DNA from 4 places in the Ruegeria sp. CDSB013 genome. Region 1 is predicted to be linked to each of the others. Evidence: riboswitches for the same ligand, from Rfam matches in the RefSeq annotation. Region 1 holds a riboswitch; each other region holds the start of a gene.
What was found. A riboswitch is a leader RNA that binds a small molecule or an ion and turns the genes downstream of it on or off. The one in region 1 is predicted to bind cobalamin.

Region 1 (4,690 bases):
CCTCGAACGGGTCCCATTCGTCTTCGACCTCAGGCAGGGCTTCGGTTTCGACCTTGGCGGCGCGTTCTTCCGGGGTTTCGATCCGTTTGATGCGCGCTTTGGGGAACTGCATCAGAACGGCTTGAACCAGTGGGTGTTGTTCGGCCTGCGCTTTCAACGCCAGATCAGCCGCGTCTCGAACCTCGGCGATTGTTGCCGCGTCCCCGTCGGCCACGATTGAGACGGCCCATCGGTTTCCGGTCCAGCGTTGCAAGGCTGAACCAAGCCTTTGCGCCAGATCGGTCGGCGCTTTGTCCGTTGGCGTGAACTCGATCCGTCCCGGGGAATACGAGACGAGACGCACGCCGTTTTCGACCTCAACCAACAGTTTTACGTCCCGGTTGGTACGGATCAACTCGACTACGTGTTCGAAGGTTGGATAGCGTGCCAGCGCGGTCTGGATGTCCTGGGCAAGCGCTGCGGTGGGTGCCCCTGCCGGCCCGCGCTGGGCCGAGAGATGCGTAGAGGATGTCGCCTGCGTAGGTGCATGAGTTGGCACAGCCACACCACCGCCAGGTCCCCCGCTTGGTGGGGGGGGAGGTGCATCCTGTAGTCGTTTGATAAGTTCTTCGGGGCTTGGTAAATCGGCCACATGGGTCAGACGAATGATTGCCATTTCGGCGGCCATCATCGCGTTGGGTGCTGCGGAGACCTCCTCCAGCGCTTTCAGCAACATCTGCCACATGCGCGTCAACACCCGCATTGGCAGCGCCTCGGCCATCTGTTGACCACGCGCACGTTCATCCGGTGAGACGGTGGGGTCATCGGCGGCATCGGGCGTGATTTTGACCACGGAAACCCAATGGGTGATCTCGGCCAGATCGCGCAGAACGGCCAGCGGATCGGCCCCTTCGGCATACTGGCCGCTCAACTCGGTCAATGCTCCAGCCGCATCACCGCGCAGGATCATGTCCATCAGATCCAGCACGCGCCCGCGATCTGCAAGGCCCAGCATTGCCCGAACCTGATCGACGCTGGTTTCCCCGGCACCATGTGAAATCGCTTGATCCAACAGCGATGTTGCATCGCGGGCAGACCCTTCGGCCGCGCGCGTGATCAAAGCAAGCGCGTCTTCTGCGATCTGCGCATTCTCAGCCGCTGCGATCTTGTTGAGAAGGCCAATCATGTCTTCGGGTTCGATCCGGCGCAGGTCAAACCGCTGGCATCGTGACAGCACTGTCACTGGAACTTTGCGAATCTCGGTCGTCGCAAAGATGAATTTTACGTGCTCGGGCGGTTCTTCAAGCGTTTTGAGCAGGGCATTGAAGGCGCTGGTCGACAGCATGTGAACTTCGTCGATGATATAGATCTTGTAGCGCGCACTGGCGGCACGATATCGGACACTGTCGATAATCTCGCGAATGTCGTTCACACCGGTCCGGCTGGCGGCGTCCATCTCCATCACGTCGACATGGCGTCCTTCCATGATGGCAATGCAATGCTCGCACTGGCCACAAGGTTCGGTCGTTGGTTTGCCTTCACCATCGGGACCGATGCAGTTCATACCTTTGGCGATAATCCGGGCAGTGGTGGTTTTACCTGTACCGCGAATGCCGGTCATGATGAAGGCTTGCGCGATCCGATCCGCTTCGAACGCATTTTTTAGCGTGCGCACCATTGCGTCCTGTCCAACCAGATCTGCAAAGGTTTCGGGGCGGTACTTGCGGGCAAGAACCTGATAGGCGGGGCTGGGCGTTTCGGTCATGTCTGCTCTGTCAGATTCGTGTCAGAAATGTAGCGTAGAGACCCGGGCCGCTCGCGTCCACAGCAGGCTTCGTGGAATTTCGGTTTGGACTGCGTCTGTAAGCGGGATAAACCGGCTGTCAAAACCTGGTAAGCCGGTGGCAGTAGGAGCATAAGCTTTGGCAAAATTTGCAATCTACGCACTGCCTGTTGGCTCAGGCACTTTGGCGTTGTCCCCCTTGCCTGGCGGCGGCGGCGGGTATGTGGATGATCTGAGGGTGATACAGGACTGGAACCCTGATCTGGTGATTTCAATGACCACTGAGGCCGAGATGCAGCAGGTCGGTGCAGGCAGTTTTGGTAGAGACGTTCAAAGCAGACCCGCGACCTGGGTGCATCTTCCGATCGAGGATTTTGGCACGCCGCCCCTGCCAATCGAAACTCTTTGGCCTCAAGCCAGCGCAGCCGCCCGGCAGGTGCTGTCCGAGGGTGGACGCGTGCTGGTGCATTGCCGGGGCGGTTGTGGGCGGTCGGGGATGGTCGCGCTTAGGCTCATGGTGGAAAGCGGTGAAGACCCAAACCACGCGCTAATCCGGTTACGCTTGGCTCGACCCTGCGCGGTGGAAACGGATGAGCAGATGGCCTGGGCCATGAAGCCGACCCAGAGCGATCGGTGAAGCAAAATCAGGCTGTTGCTTGCTGCACGATGTGCTGTGACGGTCGCGGCGCAAGTGCCGATGCCTCGAGCATTGCGCAAGGCAAGGCGGTCAATACACCTGTTGGCAGAGTGGCGAATTCAGGGCTGAACATCATATCGGCGTAGTCGTCCAACATATCTGCCGAGTCGTCTGCGTTCGCGCCGCAATAGACCCTGATCCGGGACGGGCTAGCGCGAAACCGAGCCGTGCAGCCCTCGCCGCAATGGGTCAGTTCGCTGGAACCGTCCACCTCAAATTCGCTGGTCGTCATTGGTTGTGCTGTTGCCATCGCCTCGGCCAAGGCCCGAGCCATTTGTGCCAATGCGGGGCAGGTTTTCCCCGTTTTCTGGCACAGGGTGGCGGTGAACTCGTGGGTCGTTGTCTTCCAGATCATAATGCGCCCTCCGCGCGGTGAGCGGGGGACGTGGAACAGGTGTTTCAGTCAACTGAAGACCTGCCCGGACACCCCGCCCGAGTTTCGGTTTTTACTTTGATGGCAGGTCTCCTGACTTGCGGGTCATTGCTTTGCCGACCTTCCCAGCCTTTCGGCCAGTGGTTTTTCGGCATTGCTTACCGCTTACAGTTGCGGGGGCAGTCGCGGCCTTGGTCCGTTCCGGCATTGCCGGGCTGGACCGCACCGAGTTCCCTTTTCATCCCGCCCCAATATAAGGACGAGAACCATCACCTCATCGCTAGCGGTTGTAGGTGGCTTGAGTCAAGCGGGCTGTTTTCCATCGTTCAAGTGGACGCTTGGTCACTTTGAAAATCTGTTGACTCTAGTCGCGCAAAAGCGCCGATATGCCATATGTGAACCGAATAGTTCAGATGCTTGCGAGGGCACCATGTTGGACAACACTCCGGTCGTTTTGACCGAAGATTTCACGTTTTCTGCCGGAGAGGCCGAACTGTCGGCACGGCTGTATATGCCTGCCTCGGCACCTGATGTGGCGGTTGTAGTCCATGCAGCCACAGGCGTACCGCGCGACTATTACCAGCATTTTGCGCGGTGGCTGGTGGAAGAACAGGGTATGGCCTGTCTGACCTATGACTATCGCGATTTTGGCCACTCTCTAAAGGGGCGTCTGCGCGATTCGCAGGCCACGATGGCCGATTGGGCGTTGATCGACATGCCCGCTGCCCGCACTGAAATGCGGCGCAGGTTTCCTGTCGCGCAACAGTGGAGCATTGGCCATTCGGTGGGTGGAATGCTGGGGCCAATTCAGCCCGATATTGAGCAGATCGACCGGATGATCTGTGTCTGTTCAGGTTTGGTGACGGTATCCGACCACCCCTGGCCGTATCGCGCACTGGCGACAATGTTCTGGTATGCCCACCCGCCATTGCTGGTTAAGGCATTGGGATACCTGCCGGGAAAGGCACTTGGGTTCGGCTCGGACCTTCCGGCACGTGTCTACTGGCAGTGGCGCAAATGGTGCACCGCTGCGCTGAGCTACGTGCCGGATATCGGCAAAAGCCTTCCAGACGCCCGTTGGGCTGCGTCGGAAACACCCGTCGATCTGTTCACAATGGACGATGATCAGGTGGTGCCCCCGAACGCGGTTTGGCGCCTGGCCGATCTTTACGGTCCCAAAGCCCGCCGGCATCAGTTGTCGCCGAAAGACTTTGGATTGGCCGGGGTCGGTCACATCGGCGCATTTGCGCGCCGAAATGCGGCCATATGGCCCCGGTTAATCGCCTGAGCCGGTACTTACAGCTTTTTTCGGGATTTCTTGTCCTGCATCACCGATCGTACCATCTTACCAAAGGCCTTGTCGCGCGCACGAGACTGCGCCACGGTTTCCGAGTTCCTCTCATCCTCGCGCCGCAGCTTTCGCCAGCGCTCTAACCGCTCAGCGTCCAGTGTTCCGTTGGAAATCGCATCCTGCACGGCGCAGCTCGGCTCGGCCTGATGCTGACAATCGGAAAAGCGGCAGGTCTGAGCCAATTCAAGAATGTCGGAAAAGACCTCATCGACGCCATCTTGTGCATCCAGCAACCGCAAAGCCCGCATGCCGGGTGTATCGATCAACCAGCCTCCGTTCTGCATCGGATGCAACGCGCGGGCAGTTGTCGTGTGCCGCCCGCGCGCGTCGTCCTCGCGAATGCCGGAGGTTGCCTCATCCAGGCCCGTCATGGCGTTGACCAATGTTGTCTTGCCGACACCGGATGAGCCGACCAGTGCAGCGGTCTGCCCGGTGGGGCACCAGGACAGAACTTGCTGAACGTCCATGGCATCCAAAGCATTGATTGCCAGCACGGTCAGAAACGGA
Region 2 (4,690 bases), on a different contig from region 1:
GTGTTCTATTGGCCGGTGCGAAAAAACTCAAAAGTGGGTTTTTGGGTTGGGGTTGTTGTCTTCGGAACAGATTTGCAAGCTTCATCATACCTAGATAGTAACCGCATAGGTTGAAGCTGGAACCAGAAGACGCCCGAGAGCGGCGCCCTAGTAGTCAATTTTATAGTTCATGTCGGAAAGTCTTCGATGCGATATCAACAAAACTAGCTAGGTTTCGAATGCCCAAAGAAGATTTTGCGAGTTTCATTGCCAAGCATCGCTTTAAACCACACGATCTTTTTGCATCCGTCTCAAAGGGTGTTACCACACAGGAGTTTCAATTAGCGAAGTGTTTCTCTCAAGTCGACCTACTGAGATGGGACTTTGGAGACGGTCAGCTCGCCGAGTTAAACCGAGCGCTGACGGTCGCAACATATATTGCAGAAAGCAGCACGGATCATCCAGAGGGTTTCGCCGCATACACTTCAAAGCTGCAAGAGGAATCGTGGAATTACGCATTGCGCTTTTCCCCTTACCATAAAGTTCATACCGCACTGGAGAACTTAGAAAGGGTGCATGCCGCAATGCTGGAAGCAAGCCTTGGTTTGAATGCGGCTACGGCAGGGATGGACACCGTTCTTGAGTTCAAGCGCTCAGATAACTCTGCGTATGCTCGAGAACAATCTAAGGCAACATCCAATCTTTTAACATTCTCTGCGCTTTATGCTTCATACGTAGATGTTTGCAGACGTATCCGAAAATACACCAAGCTGGAAAACAGTGAATCTTACACCCGGGGAATTGGAAGGGTAATCGGGAAGAACTCCGGCGCGCATAGTTTTGCCATGGGTCTAAGGAACTTTATTCTACATCATCATTTGGTGGAGCCTGGCATAACCATTTCGATGGGGGAAAGTCGCACGGTGCGACTGCTACTCGATTCAAACGCTTTGCTTTTCGCAGGTTTCAAGTGGAAAGCGGACGCTCGAGAATACATCCGTTCGGACAAAAAGCTGGATGCACTGAAAACGACCACCACTGTAGTCAAAGACGTTGCTAGACTTGTAAGGTTCCATCGGAAGATCGCAGAGAAACGACTACCGGAGGAAAAGTTCGCTCACGACACTTACCTTCACGAACGAACCAGGTTTAGACACCTCCAGAACGCGACGTTCGATCCGGGAGCAATTGTCTAACGGCGCTCAACTGTTTTAGCACGCGTTGTAAGCCCCAGCATTATGTCGGTGGCTCTAGACAGCTCCATTCCGGATGAAGAATTACGTATACAACTGACTACTCTGGCAAACCGGCATCAGAATCTTTCAAATGAAAAATGGCAGTTGTTGCCGACGAAATCGTGCAGCTATTGAAGCAGCGTTTAAGGTATCCGAACACCGGCTCATATCTTGACGGGCGGAAGGTCGAGTGACGGCGCATTCAGGCTGCGACGCGCCTGAAAGCAATCAGCGTTGCTGTGATCATTGCACCAAAATCCACTTGAACCAAAAATCGAGCATCATCCTTGATGGCGTTAAGCCAATGAACAATTTCAACCAACAATCCCGCAACATTCGCAAGCCCACGTACCGATAAAATCTCACTAAACAATTGTTATTTATTAAGAAATTTAATTCCTTTACGCAAGTTCGAAATTGGTACTCGCCTCCACTTCTTTTCAAACACTTAGCTTTCTGCGCTGCTTTCGCAAATCCGGGCGTATACACTTGGGTATCATGTTCCTACTGGCTTCTGGAACAGCATAACCGTCGCCGTTGATGTCCGGGGTTAAATGTCGAAGCGGTTTGAAAGTAATGCCACACGTGCCAAATCTTTTCCCGCGAACAAACGGCGCGACGCACAATGCGACAGTGGTAGAGGGATGTGCTTTGTCTTTGTCGCGCCTTTGCCCGCTTCCTTAATATTGCCCAAAGGTTCGCACAGAACGCGATTGCCCAAGGCGCGCCTGTTGCGATTGCCGGTCCAGCGATTCCGTTTACACAACCGCACTACCTGATTGCCAAGCCCGGAAGCGCTCAATCATCCGCGGCTGCGGGGCTGTTTTGCTCCTGGCTTCGTGATCGGATCGCATCGGATGCCGCTGACTGACTTCGGCTGGTCGCTTTTCTGACTTAACCGGTTTTCAATCCTCAGTCGTGCTTGACAAGCCCCCTGCCCGTGCCGCATGTCGCATGCGTTGGTGTCCATCCTCGGATGGATGAAAAGGGAATGTGCCAGCGATGTCATCGCCAAGCACAGCCGCCCCCGCGACCGTGACCGGAGAGGGTGCCCAAAGCCACTGGCCCAATAGGCCGGGAAGGCGGGACATCCGACAGGGCAAACGCTCTGACATCCGCAAGCCGGGAGACCTGCCAGCACCCGAAGTTGAAACCGGGCGGGGTGTTCCGGTGTCGGGTCCATGTCGCACACGTGGCCCGCATGAAACCCCGTCCCCCGTACAAAGGATTAGGGGGATGAGAGACGTGACCGAGACCGCACCAGTCGAATTGCTGGTCTGCACGACATGCCGCCGTGGGTTGCCCATCGAAGATGACGCTCAGCGACCCGGCACTTTGCTGCACACAGCGCTTGAACAGGCGGGCTTGCCTGACGGCGTGGACCTGAAGCCGGTGGAATGCCTGTCGAATTGTGATCAGGGATGTTCGATCGTTTTGCGTGGTGGCCCGTCCCGATGGACCTTCGTCTATGAAAACCTCGACGAGGCCGACCATGTCGAGACCATCGTCGAAGGCGTCACCAAATATCTGGCCGCTGAAGACGGTCTGGTGAAATGGCGTGAGCGCCCCGAGCATTTCCGCAAAAACTGTGCGGCCCGCATTCCCCCGATTGGAGCCCTGAAATGAGCAATCTTGAAAAACTTCCCGTCACCGTGATCACCGGCTTTCTGGGCTCGGGCAAGACCACGCTGGTCAAGCACCTGATGCAGAACCCGCAGGGCAAGCGTCTGGCTGTGGTCGTCAATGAATTTGGCGATGTTGGCGTCGATGGCGATATCCTGAAATCCTGCGCCATTCCGGATTGCCCGGCGGAAAACATCATGGAACTGGCCAATGGCTGCATCTGCTGCACCGTAGCCGATGACTTCATTCCGACCATCGAGGCACTGATGGCGCTGGAGCCGCGCCCCGATCACATTCTGATTGAAACCTCTGGTCTGGCGCTGCCGAAGCCGCTGCTGAAGGCGTTCGACTGGCCGGATATCCGTTCTAAGATCACCGTTGACGGTGTGATCGCTCTGGCCGATGCCGAGGCCGTCGCCGCCGGGCGCTTCGCTCCGAATGTCGAAGCCGTGGACGCCCAGCGCCTGGCTGACGACTCGATCGACCACGAAACGCCCCTGTCAGAGGTGTTCGAGGATCAGATCTCGTGCGCCGACATCATCCTGCTGACAAAACCCGATCTGGCGGGCGCCGAAGGTGTGGCGAAAGCCAAAGAAGTCATCGCCGCCGAAGCTCCGCGTCCGCTGCCAGTGGTCGAAGTCGCCGAAGGTGCCGTAGACGTGCGCGTCGTGCTGGGGCTGGAAGCGGCCGCCGAGGATGACATGGATGCCCGTCCGTCGCATCACGATGGCCATCACGACCACGAACACGACGATTTCGAAAGCATCATCGTCGAGTTACCTGAACAGACCGACCCGGCCCAACTGGTCGCCAATATCGAACGTCTGGCCAATGAGCTGAACATCCTGCGCGTCAAAGGCTATGCCGCCGTTCAGGGCAAACCCATGCGTCTGCTGGTGCAGGCCGTTGGTGCCCGCGTACGTCACCAGTATGACCGCCCGTGGGAACCCGGTGAAGAGCGCCGTTCGCGTCTGGTGGTCATCGCCGAACACGACGACATCAAAGAGGCCGCGATCCGCGATATCCTCGTGGGCGTGACCGAGGCCGCCGAGTAAGCCATGCACGTCGTCTTCCGCGAAAGCCACGGGCTCGAGGAAACCGAGACCCCGACCGATCTGGGCCAAAGTCCGGCGGATCTGGTGGTGCTGTCCTTTTCGGACAGTGACCTTGGTGCTTTCGCGGCGGGCTGGCATCGCGGTGGCGGGGCCGAAGGGCGAATGCCGACAATGCGGCTGGCCAACCTGACAGCACTGAAACACCCGTTGTCCGTCGACACTTATGTCGAGCAAACGCTCGAGGGCGCCAAGGGCATTCTGATCCGTTTGATCGGCGGCGTGCCTTACTGGTCCTATGGCTTGCAGCAAGTTCTGGCGCTGGCGCAATCCAAGGGGATCGCACTGGCCGTCCTACCTGCCGATGGGCGTGAGGATACGCGGCTGGATGATTACTCCACCCTGCCCGTCTCAACCCTGCGGCGGCTTGCGCATCTGTGTGACACCGGCGGCGAAGTCGCGGCGCAAGCGGCCTTGGCACAAATGGCGCTGGCGGCTGGGCTTTATGCCGGGCCGGTGATGGGCGCAAAGACCTTGCCAAAGTGCGGTGCGTGGTGCCCGGATCGTGGCGTAATCCCGGTCGAAACAGCATTCTCGAGCGACGCGAGGCGTATCCTCGTGACCTTCTACCGGGCTTATCTGACATCTGCAGACACCGCCCCGGTCGCAGCCCTGATCCGCCGATTGCGGGAACGCGGGTTCGAAGCAGTAGGCATGTTCGCCCCCTCGCTAAAAGCACCTGCCGCCGCCGATTGGCTGCGCGGGAACATCGCCGCCATTAAACCGTCGGCCATTATCAAC
Region 3 (4,690 bases), on a different contig from region 1:
GGACAACGCCAACGACGCCCAATCCGGCACCGATCACCGCGGCAAACAGCGCGCGTGGTAAGCGCAGGTCAAACACGATGCGGTGGAGCGGAGACATCTCTCCGTCCATCAATCCTGTGCCCAACAAGACACCGGCTAGCGCGTCAGAGGCCGGAATGGATGTGGTTCCGTAGATAGTCGAGGTCAGCAAAAGGGCGGCCAATACAGCCGCCCCCAGCAAGAGTGTAAGGCCAAGACGGCCCATATCAGTTCAGGCCCGGGTGCATGGCTTTGGCCATTTTCGAAATTGCTTCGATATTTGCCGGTCCGGGTGTCAGTTCTTCGTAGCGCAGACCAATCCAGCGTTCGTTCCTGACCGCATCCGTCTGAGACATCACGGGATGGTCCTGCAGGAACTTGAAGGTATCTGCGGCGCCATTTCCAGTTTGATAATCAAGTAAAACCAGGAATTCCGGGTTCGAAGCGGCAACAGCCTCCCACGAGGAACGACCCCAGCTGGTGTCCATATCATGGGTGACGTTCTCGCCGCCAGCGGCAGCAATCATCGCGTCGGGAATGGCAAACTTACCAGCCGTAAACGGGGCATCGGCGGGGCCGTCCAGCAGGAAAACGCGGGGTTTCGGCAGGTCGGCTGTCTGTGTTTCAATTTCGGACAGTTCCTCTTTCCAGCCGGAAACAAGCTTTTCTGCCTTGTCCTCAACGCGCATGACTTTGCCCAAGCGAAGAACGTCGGTGAACAGCAGGTCCATGCTGGCTTCGGGGCGATCCTTATCCAGATGTACGCAGCTTTCGGTCAGGATCATCGTTTTGATGCCAAACGGCGCAAGAGTGTCGGGGGTCACGTCACCGCCCGGCTTCATGCCATAGTACCAGCCCGCAAAGAAAAGGTCGGGTTCGACAGCGACCAGATTTTCTACTGTTGGATACTTGGGCGCAAGTTCCGGGATGTCGCCGCGCAGGGTTTCAAACTCGGGGCTGGTTTTGTACCAGCCGGTGATGCCCGTCAGGCCCACGATCTTGTCCTGCAAACCCAGTGCAAAAGCCATGTCGGTCATGTTCATGTCGTGCACGACCAGCCGCTCGGGTTGAGTTTCAAACACCATCGGCTCGCCGCAATTGTCGACGGTGATCTCGCGCGCTGTTGCGGCACTTGCAATGCCGCTGATCAGTGCAGCGCACCAGAGAGTTTTGTTCATGTTACTTTCCCTAGTTTGAGGTAGTGGTTCTTCGGATATCCAGTGCCGGGATCATGCGGCCTTCATGCTGAAAGCTAAGAAAATCGACACCGAACGTTTCACGGACCCTTTCGGGTGTCAGCACTTCGTGCACTGGGCCGAAACCGGTCAGGCGTGTGGATTTCATCAACGCGACATGGGTCGCGAATTCCGGGATCATGACCAGATCATGGACGATCATGACCACCGTAATGCCCAGCTGAGCCACCAGCGACAGCATGCGTCCCTTGGCGTCCGGGTCCAGATGGTTCGTCGGCTCATCCAAAAACAGCAGCGACGGGTTCTGCGCTAACGCCCTTGCGATATGAGCGCGCTGGCGTTCCCCCCCGGATAATACGGCCATCCGCTTGTCAGCGAGGGCAACCAGTCCGGTAAGCTTCAGGATGCGGTCCAATTCCAAGGCGTGCTCAGCCGCAGATCGATCGGCGCGGATCGGGATTTGCCCAAGGGCCACGTAGTCGCGCAGAAACAAACGCCCGTCCGGCGATTCCTGTTGACTGACCACGGCGATCATTCGGGCGCGGTCCATCGCCGAAAGCTGCCGAAGGCTGCGCCCCTTTACCAAAACGTCCCCCAGCACAATCTCTTCACCGCCGCACAAAAGATTCAGCAGCGTTGTCTTACCCGCACCGTTTGGGCCGGCAATTGCCAGAGTGGCCCCTTCACTCAGTTCGAAATTGATGTTTTGCAGCAGTACGTCGCCGTTCAGGGCGTAATACTCCAGCCCGCGCGCCTCAAGGAAAGCTCCGCAGGTCATGCGCTTGTCTCCAGCTTCAGCCGGGGCAGGCGCGCCAGGGTCTTTTCAAGAAGGGCAGGCGGGCGCTGCGTTGCGTTGGTCCACCCATCCGCGCTGCGATGGTATTGATGTGCAAATTCGGCCAAAGCATCCACGTCCTCAGTCGATTGGATGTCACCGAAAAGGTACTGCGCTTTGTCGAATGCCTGAAACCCGACGGTTGTGGGATGACCGCAACCGGCCATGCAGGAAACGCTTTGGATGTCAAAACTGGATGGAAGCTTGCTTGCAAGCGCAGCGCGCAATGAATCCGCCCGGTCAGAACCCTCGCAGGTCTCGCAAATCAGAAGGAAATGATCAGGACTGATCGACATAGCCCACTCCGCCTGTTGCCAAGCGCGGGCAGAAGGTGCCAATCATGTCATCACGTCTTAGACGTGTCATAAAGCCTCCTTCCAGGACGCCCCGCCCCGGGTTGGTTGAACATCGGATGGTAGGTCTCCTGACTTGCGGGTCGTGGCTTGGCCATCCTTCCCGACCCATTTGGGGTCAGTGGGTATTTGGCGTCGCTCACCGCTTACAGTTGCGGGGGCAGTCACGGACTTGGCGCTTGTTGGCAACCTCACCGTATTCCCTTTTCATCCCTTGGCGAACCATAGGGAACCATCGTGGGTGATGCTTGCCCGAGTTCCGATTTTGGGTCAAGCGATAATACTCAGCGCCCCACGCACAGAGGTCATTTGTCATTTGCCAACGATCTGACTACGCTGCGTCGCAGAAATGTAGGGACAAAGGTGGATATGTTCTGGTTCCGGAAGGGCCGCACATCCAATGTTTAAAACGACGAACACGCATTCGTAAACAAAGCCGGTTGAGATGAAAATTCAAGAAAACAGAACCTATTCTCAACTGAAGGTAGGCGACAAGGCGCAGGTCACCCGATTGTGCACCGTGGACGACTTGTACGCGTTTGCCTCGGCTTCGGGTGACCACAACCCGCTGAATCTGGCGGCCTATGACGGAGATGGAGATGGACACCCCGAGGCTGTCGCGCCCGCCTTGTGGCCCGCGGGTCTGGTGGCTGCAGTCATTGGAAACATCTTACCGGGGGCCGGTACGCAAACACGTCGGGCGGACCTGAGTTTTCATGCTCCGGTTATGGCGGGCGAAGAACTGACCGCCTTTGTGGCTGTTACCGAAAAGCGTGAAGACGGCGACCTGACCTGTTCCGCCGAGGTGCGCCGGGTCGGGGATAACGCATTGATCCTGAGCGGTACCGTACAGGTCACACCACCGTCGCGGCATTTGACCTTCGACTCGGTTGAGATGCCGGGACTGATCGTTCAACGTCACCGGCACTTCGACGCTTTGTTGGAAAAGGCACGTCCTCTGGACCCGATGCCCACAGCGATCGTTGCGCCAGAGGAGCCAAATTCGCTGGGCGGGGCGTTGCTGGCGTTGGAAAACAGCATCATTACGCCGATTTTGGTGGGCGACCCGGACAAAATCACCGCCGCTGCCGCCCAGCTTGGAGCGGATTTGGCCGGAATTGAAATTATCCAAGCCAAAGGCCACGATGTGGCTGCTCGTCGCGCCGTCGATCTGGTCGTCGAAGGCAAGGCCCGGATGCTGATGAAAGGTCACTTGCACACAGATGTCCTTTTACGCGCCGTTCTTCGCCGCGAAAACGGCCTGAGGACCGGGCGACGCTTGTCGCATGTGTTCGTTATGGACGTGCCGGGCATGTCCCGGCCCATCATGGTTACCGATGCGGCGGTGAATATCGCACCGGATCTCGAAACCAAGGCCGATATCGTTCAAAACGCCATCCATCTTGCGCATTCTATTGGCATCGAGATGCCCAAGGTTGGCGTCTTGTCGGCGGTTGAGACCATCAACCCGCATTTACCGTCGTCTGTCGATGCGGCGCTGTTGTCGAAAATGGCCGAGCGTGGACAGATCACCGGCGGGCTGGTCGATGGCCCCTTGGCCATGGACAATGCGGTTGATCTGAACGCCGCGCGGACAAAAGGCATCACCTCACCGGTCGCGGGGGTCGCAGACATTCTGGTTGTTCCGAATATCGAAGCCGGCAACATGGTAGCCAAACAGCTGACATATATCTCGCATGCCGAGGCTGCCGGCGTCGTGATAGGTGCTGCGGCACCGATTATCCTGACATCTCGGGCAGATGATGATGCTTCGCGGCTGGCGTCTTGTGCTGTCGCGGCGCTGCATGCAATTGCGAATGAAGGCAAAATCCATGGCTGAACATGTTTTGGCACTGAATGCCGGGTCGTCCTCGTTGAAATTCGCGCTTTACGAACTGGTCGAGGACCGACGTCCCAGTATGCGCTGGCGCGGTCAGATCGAGCGGTTGGGGGATGCACCACGCTTGTTGGCCCAATCAGCAGGGGGGCGGTCTGTCGACCGTCAGTTGTCTGGAGCCAAAACACATGACGAGGCCATCAATGCGTTTCTTGAACTTACCCGCGAATACCTGCCGGACATTCACGTCCGGGCCGTGGGCCACCGCGTCGTTCACGGCGGACCAGTCTATTCGGAACCTGTCGTGGTGGACGAGCACGTCTTTGATACGCTAAGCGGTTTCATTCCCTTCGCGCCTTTGCACCAACCCTACAGCCTTGCGGGTATCAAGGCGGCCGCGGCAGCCTTTCCGGGTACCACCCAGATTGCGTGCTTCGATACCGCGTTTCAC
Region 4 (4,690 bases), on a different contig from region 1:
TCAAGAAAGAGTTTGCAAGCGCCGGAAAGGTTGACGATTGGCAAGAAAGTCGCGTCAGCATTTTGTATCAAAGATTTTGTGTCATCGTCCCAAAGCCTGGGCTCGCAAACATTGAGTGCGTCGCGATAAATTAGATTTGCATCCTTCATTATGCCCATCTCAATGAGAATATTCGCAAAATCACGGGCCTGACTGTTCCCGACAATCAAAATGTTGATGCCGCTGTTCGTATCAAACTTTTCTGCGTCGTACTGGCTGATGCGGTGATTATACCCAATGTGCATCCCCGCTGCGACCTCTCGATCCGTGTCGAAAACGCGTGTAGGGAAGCCTTGTCCGAGATACAGCGAAAGCCCAACAGCACACAGCGTTGCGGTCACTGCGGTGCACGAAACAACAAGGCGTGAAAGAGAGATCGCGTTTTTGTTGCGGAACGGTTGTTCGACAAAACGCCAGGTCAGATAGGGCAAAAGGAATGCAAATGGTATCAAGCTGGCAAGAAAATACGGGCTGGGTTCTTCAAAGCTAGCAATGCGCGCAAATGCGAAAATTGGTTGGTGCCAGAGATACAGGCTGTAGCTGATCAGGCCAATGCCAACCAGAATTCTGATGCTCGGCAGTTTGGCGACAAAAGTGCCTTCCTTTGCATAGAGGAGAACGAGCAAAGACCCGACGACCGGAACGGCTGTCAGGTATGACGGGTGTTGCATGGTCCCGTCAAAGATCACCATAGATGCAATCACCGCAATAAGGCCAAGTAGCGAAAGACTGTTGCTCGCTCTAACCTTGCGCCTATTTTCCCAACAGGCCCCCAATGCACCGAATCCGAGTTCCCAGGCGCGTGTATGCAGAAGATAAAATGTGCTCTCCGGGTGGGTTTGAACCAACAGTACGCTCGCCAGGAAACTGGACCCGATGATAGCCCAAACCAGCAGATCCGTTCTGTGTTTAAGTACCGGGTACAGGGCCATAAGCAAAAGCGGAAAAACTATGTAAAACTGTTCTTCAACTGCCAGGCTCCATGCGTGAACCAGAGGTTTGAACTCGGACGCGAGGTCCCAGTATCCACTTGTTAGCGTGAGAAGAACATTATTCAGAGAGAACATCGTGGCCACGACACTCTGGCCGAAGTTTTCCAGTGGATCGGGCAGCATGGTAAACCAAGCGATAGGAATACACACCAGTACGACGACACTCAGGGCAGGCAAGATCCGTCGGGCCCGACGCTCGTAGAACTTCAAAAGAAAGAAGCTATTTTTTCCAAGATCATCAAGGATAATAGAGGTTATTAGATATCCGCTGATAACGAAGAAAACGTCTACGCCTAAAAAACCTCCACTGAACAGGCTTATGCCGGAATGAAAAAGAACCACTGGTAAAACTGCAATGCTGCGAAGGCCATCAATTTCTTTCCGTTACAGCATTTAATCAAAACCCACTCTTGTATTTTGTGCTCGGGCCTGTGAGCTTTCGAAGCGCATCTGTCGTCAAGAGTGTGTCGAGGAACTTTGAGCCGCCGCAGCCAATCGAACAAAGTATTGGCAGGTTTATGCGTTCCGGTCGTTGCAAGACCCAGGCTGAAAACTTCTGAGTGAGCCCCGCGAAGTCACTGCCATTGCTAGCACCCTTATCGTAGAATTTTTTTGGCTGATTGGAGCCTGGTACAAATTGCCATCACCGATTGGTTCGCGCTCTTGTCGAATCAAATCAATTCGTATTTGGTCCACGTGATGGTTCCCGACTGTATTCTGCGGTCAGGGATAAAAGGGAATACGGTGCGGTTCTGTGAAAAGACCAATTCCGTGACTGCCCCCGCAACTGTAGGCGGCGAGCGACCCGAGATCGTCCACTGGGCAATAGCCTGGGAAGGATCGGGATAGCTTTGACCCGCAAGTCAGGAGACCTGCCATCCGAAATTTATGAACCTGGGCGGGGTGTCCCAGAGGGAGATGACAATGTTTCAAGCGGTCCGTACCGTGCACGAACTTGCGCTCGCTTTGCCCCTGTCCGAACACAGGAGGCGTTGCCGTTGTCATTGCAAAAAGCTGACACCCAAAGGGGTAAGTGCTTGACGGAATTTAGTGTTCCGGTGCTGGTCACGGGGGCTCTGGCGCTGTCGGCGATCTTGTGGCTCGCGATTTACGCGGTGATTTGATGTCGGCCGTTTTACAAATCCGAGATCTGACGTTGGGCTACCGCGACCTGACATTGTTTCACCGCCTCTCCATGGATATCGCGTCCGGGACAACCCTGGCCGTTCTTGGTGCGAACGGGTCGGGCAAGAGCACATTTGTAAAGATGCTGCTGGGCTTGATGGATCCGCTTTCGGGCAGTTTGACTTGGCCGCAGGGCCGTCCTGGTGACATCGGGTACCTGGCGCAGATGACCGAGTTCGACCGCCGATTTCCCATCCGTGTGAGGGATCTTGCCGCGATGGGTGCTTGGCGCGGGTTTGGTTATCGTACCGGGCTGGACGCCGCGGCACGTGACCGGATGGCCGCCGCGCTGGATGAGGCCGGGGTACTGGATATCGCTGACCGGCCTCTGCATATGCTATCGGGCGGGCAACTGCAGCGCGCGCTGTTCGCACGGGTTATCATGCAGGACGCGCCGCTGATCCTGCTGGATGAACCGTTTGCCGCCGTCGACCAAAGTACTGAGGCGCATCTGCTGTCGATTATACGCCGATGGCGCGATGAGGGGCGCGCGGTGGTTTTGGTGGTGCACGATCTTTCCTCGGTACTGGACTATTGCAGCCACGCGCTGCTTTTGGGCGGGCAAGAGGCGACCCATGGACCGGTGAATGACGTTCTGACACCAGACCGGCTGGTTGCACAAGGATACCTCTCGGAAAGTCAGGCGTCCTGGATGTTCCGTGGCACCCATTCAACAGCGGAGCACGCCAATGTATGACCTGATCGTCGAAATGTGGAGCTTTGCCTTCATGCGTCGCGCTTTTGTGGCAACCACGGTTTTGTCGGCTTCGGTCGCGCCGGTGGGGGCATTTCTTGTTCTGCGTCGCCTATCGCTGGCTGGTGAGGCCATGGCCCACGCGATTACCCCGGGCATCGTCATCGGCTTTGTCACGGCGGGCTTGTCAGTCATGTCACTGCTGGTCGGAGGGCTTATCGCGGGTGTTGGCGTCGCCATTTTGACCGCCTTTCTCGCACGCCGGACGATCCTGCGCAGCGATGCCAGCCTTGCCTCGCTGTATCTGATCGCACTGGCGGTGGGTATCTTTATTCTGTCTGCAGCAGGGTCCGCAGTCCCATTAAAAAGCTTCCTGTTCGGATCAATCCTTGGGATCGACGACGCGTCGATGATCCTTGTCGGAGGGGTGGCGACGGTAACATTGTTGGCATTCGCCGTTCTGCTTCGTCCGCTGATTGTCAGCACCTGTGATCCGGTTTTCTTCGAAACGCAGACGCGCCGACCGTGGTTGGTAGATCAGGGTTTTATGCTGCTGTTGGTTCTGAACCTGCTGGCCGCGTTCAAAACACTGGGAACGTTGATGGCCGTTGGCTTGATGATCCTGCCCGCAACTGCGGCGCGCTATTGGGCCAGTACGATCACCGGGCAACTGGTCCTGGGCTTTGTGTTTGCCTTGTCCAGTTGCTGGATCGGCCTGACCCTGTCCTACTTGTTCCCGGACACGCCGTCCGGCCCGGCGATCGTTTTGGTTGCCGGTGGGTTCTTTCTGTTCTCGGCTATTTTCGGTCCCCTTGGTTTTGGCAGACGGATGCGCAAACCGTCTGTTTCCAAAGACATCCCCATTGCCCAAATTCAACAAGAAGAGAGAGCACAATGACTCTTGTAAAGTCACTCTACGCCGGCATTGCCTCTGTGTCGTTTGCTTTGGCTGCATTGCCGGCCGTTGCGGCAGAAGACAACGTCAAGATCGTCGCTAGCTTTTCGATCCTCGGCGACATGGTCGAAGAGGTCGTGGGCGATCTGGCCACGGTTACGACAATCGTGGGCCCGGATGCGGATGCGCATGTGTATCAGCCTTCGGTTGCAGATGCGAAGGCCGTTGCCCGGGCGGATATCATCTTTGTCAACGGTCTGGGCTTTGAGACATGGTCCGATACCCTAATCGCTGAATCGGGCACTGACGCAACCGTGCACGTTGCCACCGACGGCATCACGCCTGTCACAGTCGAGGGCAAAATCGACCCCCACGCCTGGAATTCGCTGTCGAATGGCATGATTTACGTGACCAATGTCGCCGACGTGATGACAGAGGCGATGCCCGAGCACGCCGAAGAAATCGCTGCCAATGCCGCGGTCTATATCGCGCAGCTTGAGGCGCTGGATGTAGAAACCAAGGCAAAGCTGGCAGGTCTGCCCGCCAATCGCCGCACGGTTGTGACCGCACATGACGCATTTGGATATTTGGCAGACGCCTACGGCCTGACTTTCCTTGCGCCGGTTGGCATCGACACCGAAGCAGAGCCATCAGCCAAGGATCTTGCTGTTCTGATTGACCAACTGAAGGCGGATGGTGCTGCCGCGTTGTTTGTTGAAAACATCACAAGCCCCACTTTGATTCAGCAGATCTCGGATGAAACCGGAATCGTGATTGGTGGACGGCTGTTCTCGGACGCCTTGTCGGAACGGGGTAGCCCTGCCACCAGCTACCTTGCGATGTTCCAGCACAATCTGAACACTCTGCTGAATACACTTGGGAACG

Region 2: it holds a riboswitch for cobalamin, as region 1 does, so the genes downstream of both, AC2FJF_RS15150 (DUF1636 family protein) here and AC2FJF_RS18125 (hypothetical protein) in region 1, are expected to answer to the same signal.
Region 3: it holds a riboswitch for cobalamin, as region 1 does, so the genes downstream of both, AC2FJF_RS08940 (DUF1636 family protein) here and AC2FJF_RS18125 (hypothetical protein) in region 1, are expected to answer to the same signal.
Region 4: it holds a riboswitch for cobalamin, as region 1 does, so the genes downstream of both, AC2FJF_RS23045 (metal ABC transporter ATP-binding protein) here and AC2FJF_RS18125 (hypothetical protein) in region 1, are expected to answer to the same signal.

The regions. Positions count from the first base shown of each region.
Region 1 covers NZ_JBXWPA010000011.1:144,003-148,692, forward strand. Annotated here, with positions in the region: gene AC2FJF_RS18115 (DNA polymerase III subunit gamma/tau) at 1-1,744, opposite strand, end outside; gene AC2FJF_RS18120 (protein-tyrosine phosphatase family protein) at 1,902-2,399, shown strand; gene AC2FJF_RS18125 (hypothetical protein) at 2,407-2,814, opposite strand; cobalamin riboswitch at 2,899-3,118, opposite strand; gene AC2FJF_RS18130 (alpha/beta hydrolase family protein) at 3,263-4,120, shown strand; gene rsgA (ribosome small subunit-dependent GTPase A) at 4,129-4,690, opposite strand, start outside.
Region 2 covers NZ_JBXWPA010000008.1:199,903-204,592, reverse strand. Annotated here, with positions in the region: gene AC2FJF_RS15160 (hypothetical protein) at 219-1,175, shown strand; gene AC2FJF_RS15155 (hypothetical protein) at 1,417-1,587, opposite strand; cobalamin riboswitch at 2,158-2,367, shown strand; gene AC2FJF_RS15150 (DUF1636 family protein) at 2,451-2,840, shown strand; gene cobW (cobalamin biosynthesis protein CobW) at 2,837-3,892, shown strand; gene cobN (cobaltochelatase subunit CobN) at 3,896-4,690, shown strand, end outside.
Region 3 covers NZ_JBXWPA010000004.1:131,096-135,785, reverse strand. Annotated here, with positions in the region: gene AC2FJF_RS08955 (FecCD family ABC transporter permease) at 1-244, opposite strand, end outside; gene AC2FJF_RS08950 (ABC transporter substrate-binding protein) at 246-1,196, opposite strand; gene AC2FJF_RS08945 (ABC transporter ATP-binding protein) at 1,207-1,992, opposite strand; gene AC2FJF_RS08940 (DUF1636 family protein) at 1,989-2,345, opposite strand; cobalamin riboswitch at 2,447-2,654, opposite strand; gene AC2FJF_RS08935 (bifunctional enoyl-CoA hydratase/phosphate acetyltransferase) at 2,848-4,242, shown strand; gene AC2FJF_RS08930 (acetate/propionate family kinase) at 4,235-4,690, shown strand, end outside.
Region 4 covers NZ_JBXWPA010000021.1:9,901-14,590, reverse strand. Annotated here, with positions in the region: gene AC2FJF_RS23050 (acyltransferase family protein) at 1-1,406, opposite strand, end outside; cobalamin riboswitch at 1,715-1,925, shown strand; gene AC2FJF_RS23045 (metal ABC transporter ATP-binding protein) at 2,155-2,913, shown strand; gene AC2FJF_RS23040 (metal ABC transporter permease) at 2,906-3,808, shown strand; gene AC2FJF_RS23035 (metal ABC transporter solute-binding protein, Zn/Mn family) at 3,805-4,690, shown strand, end outside.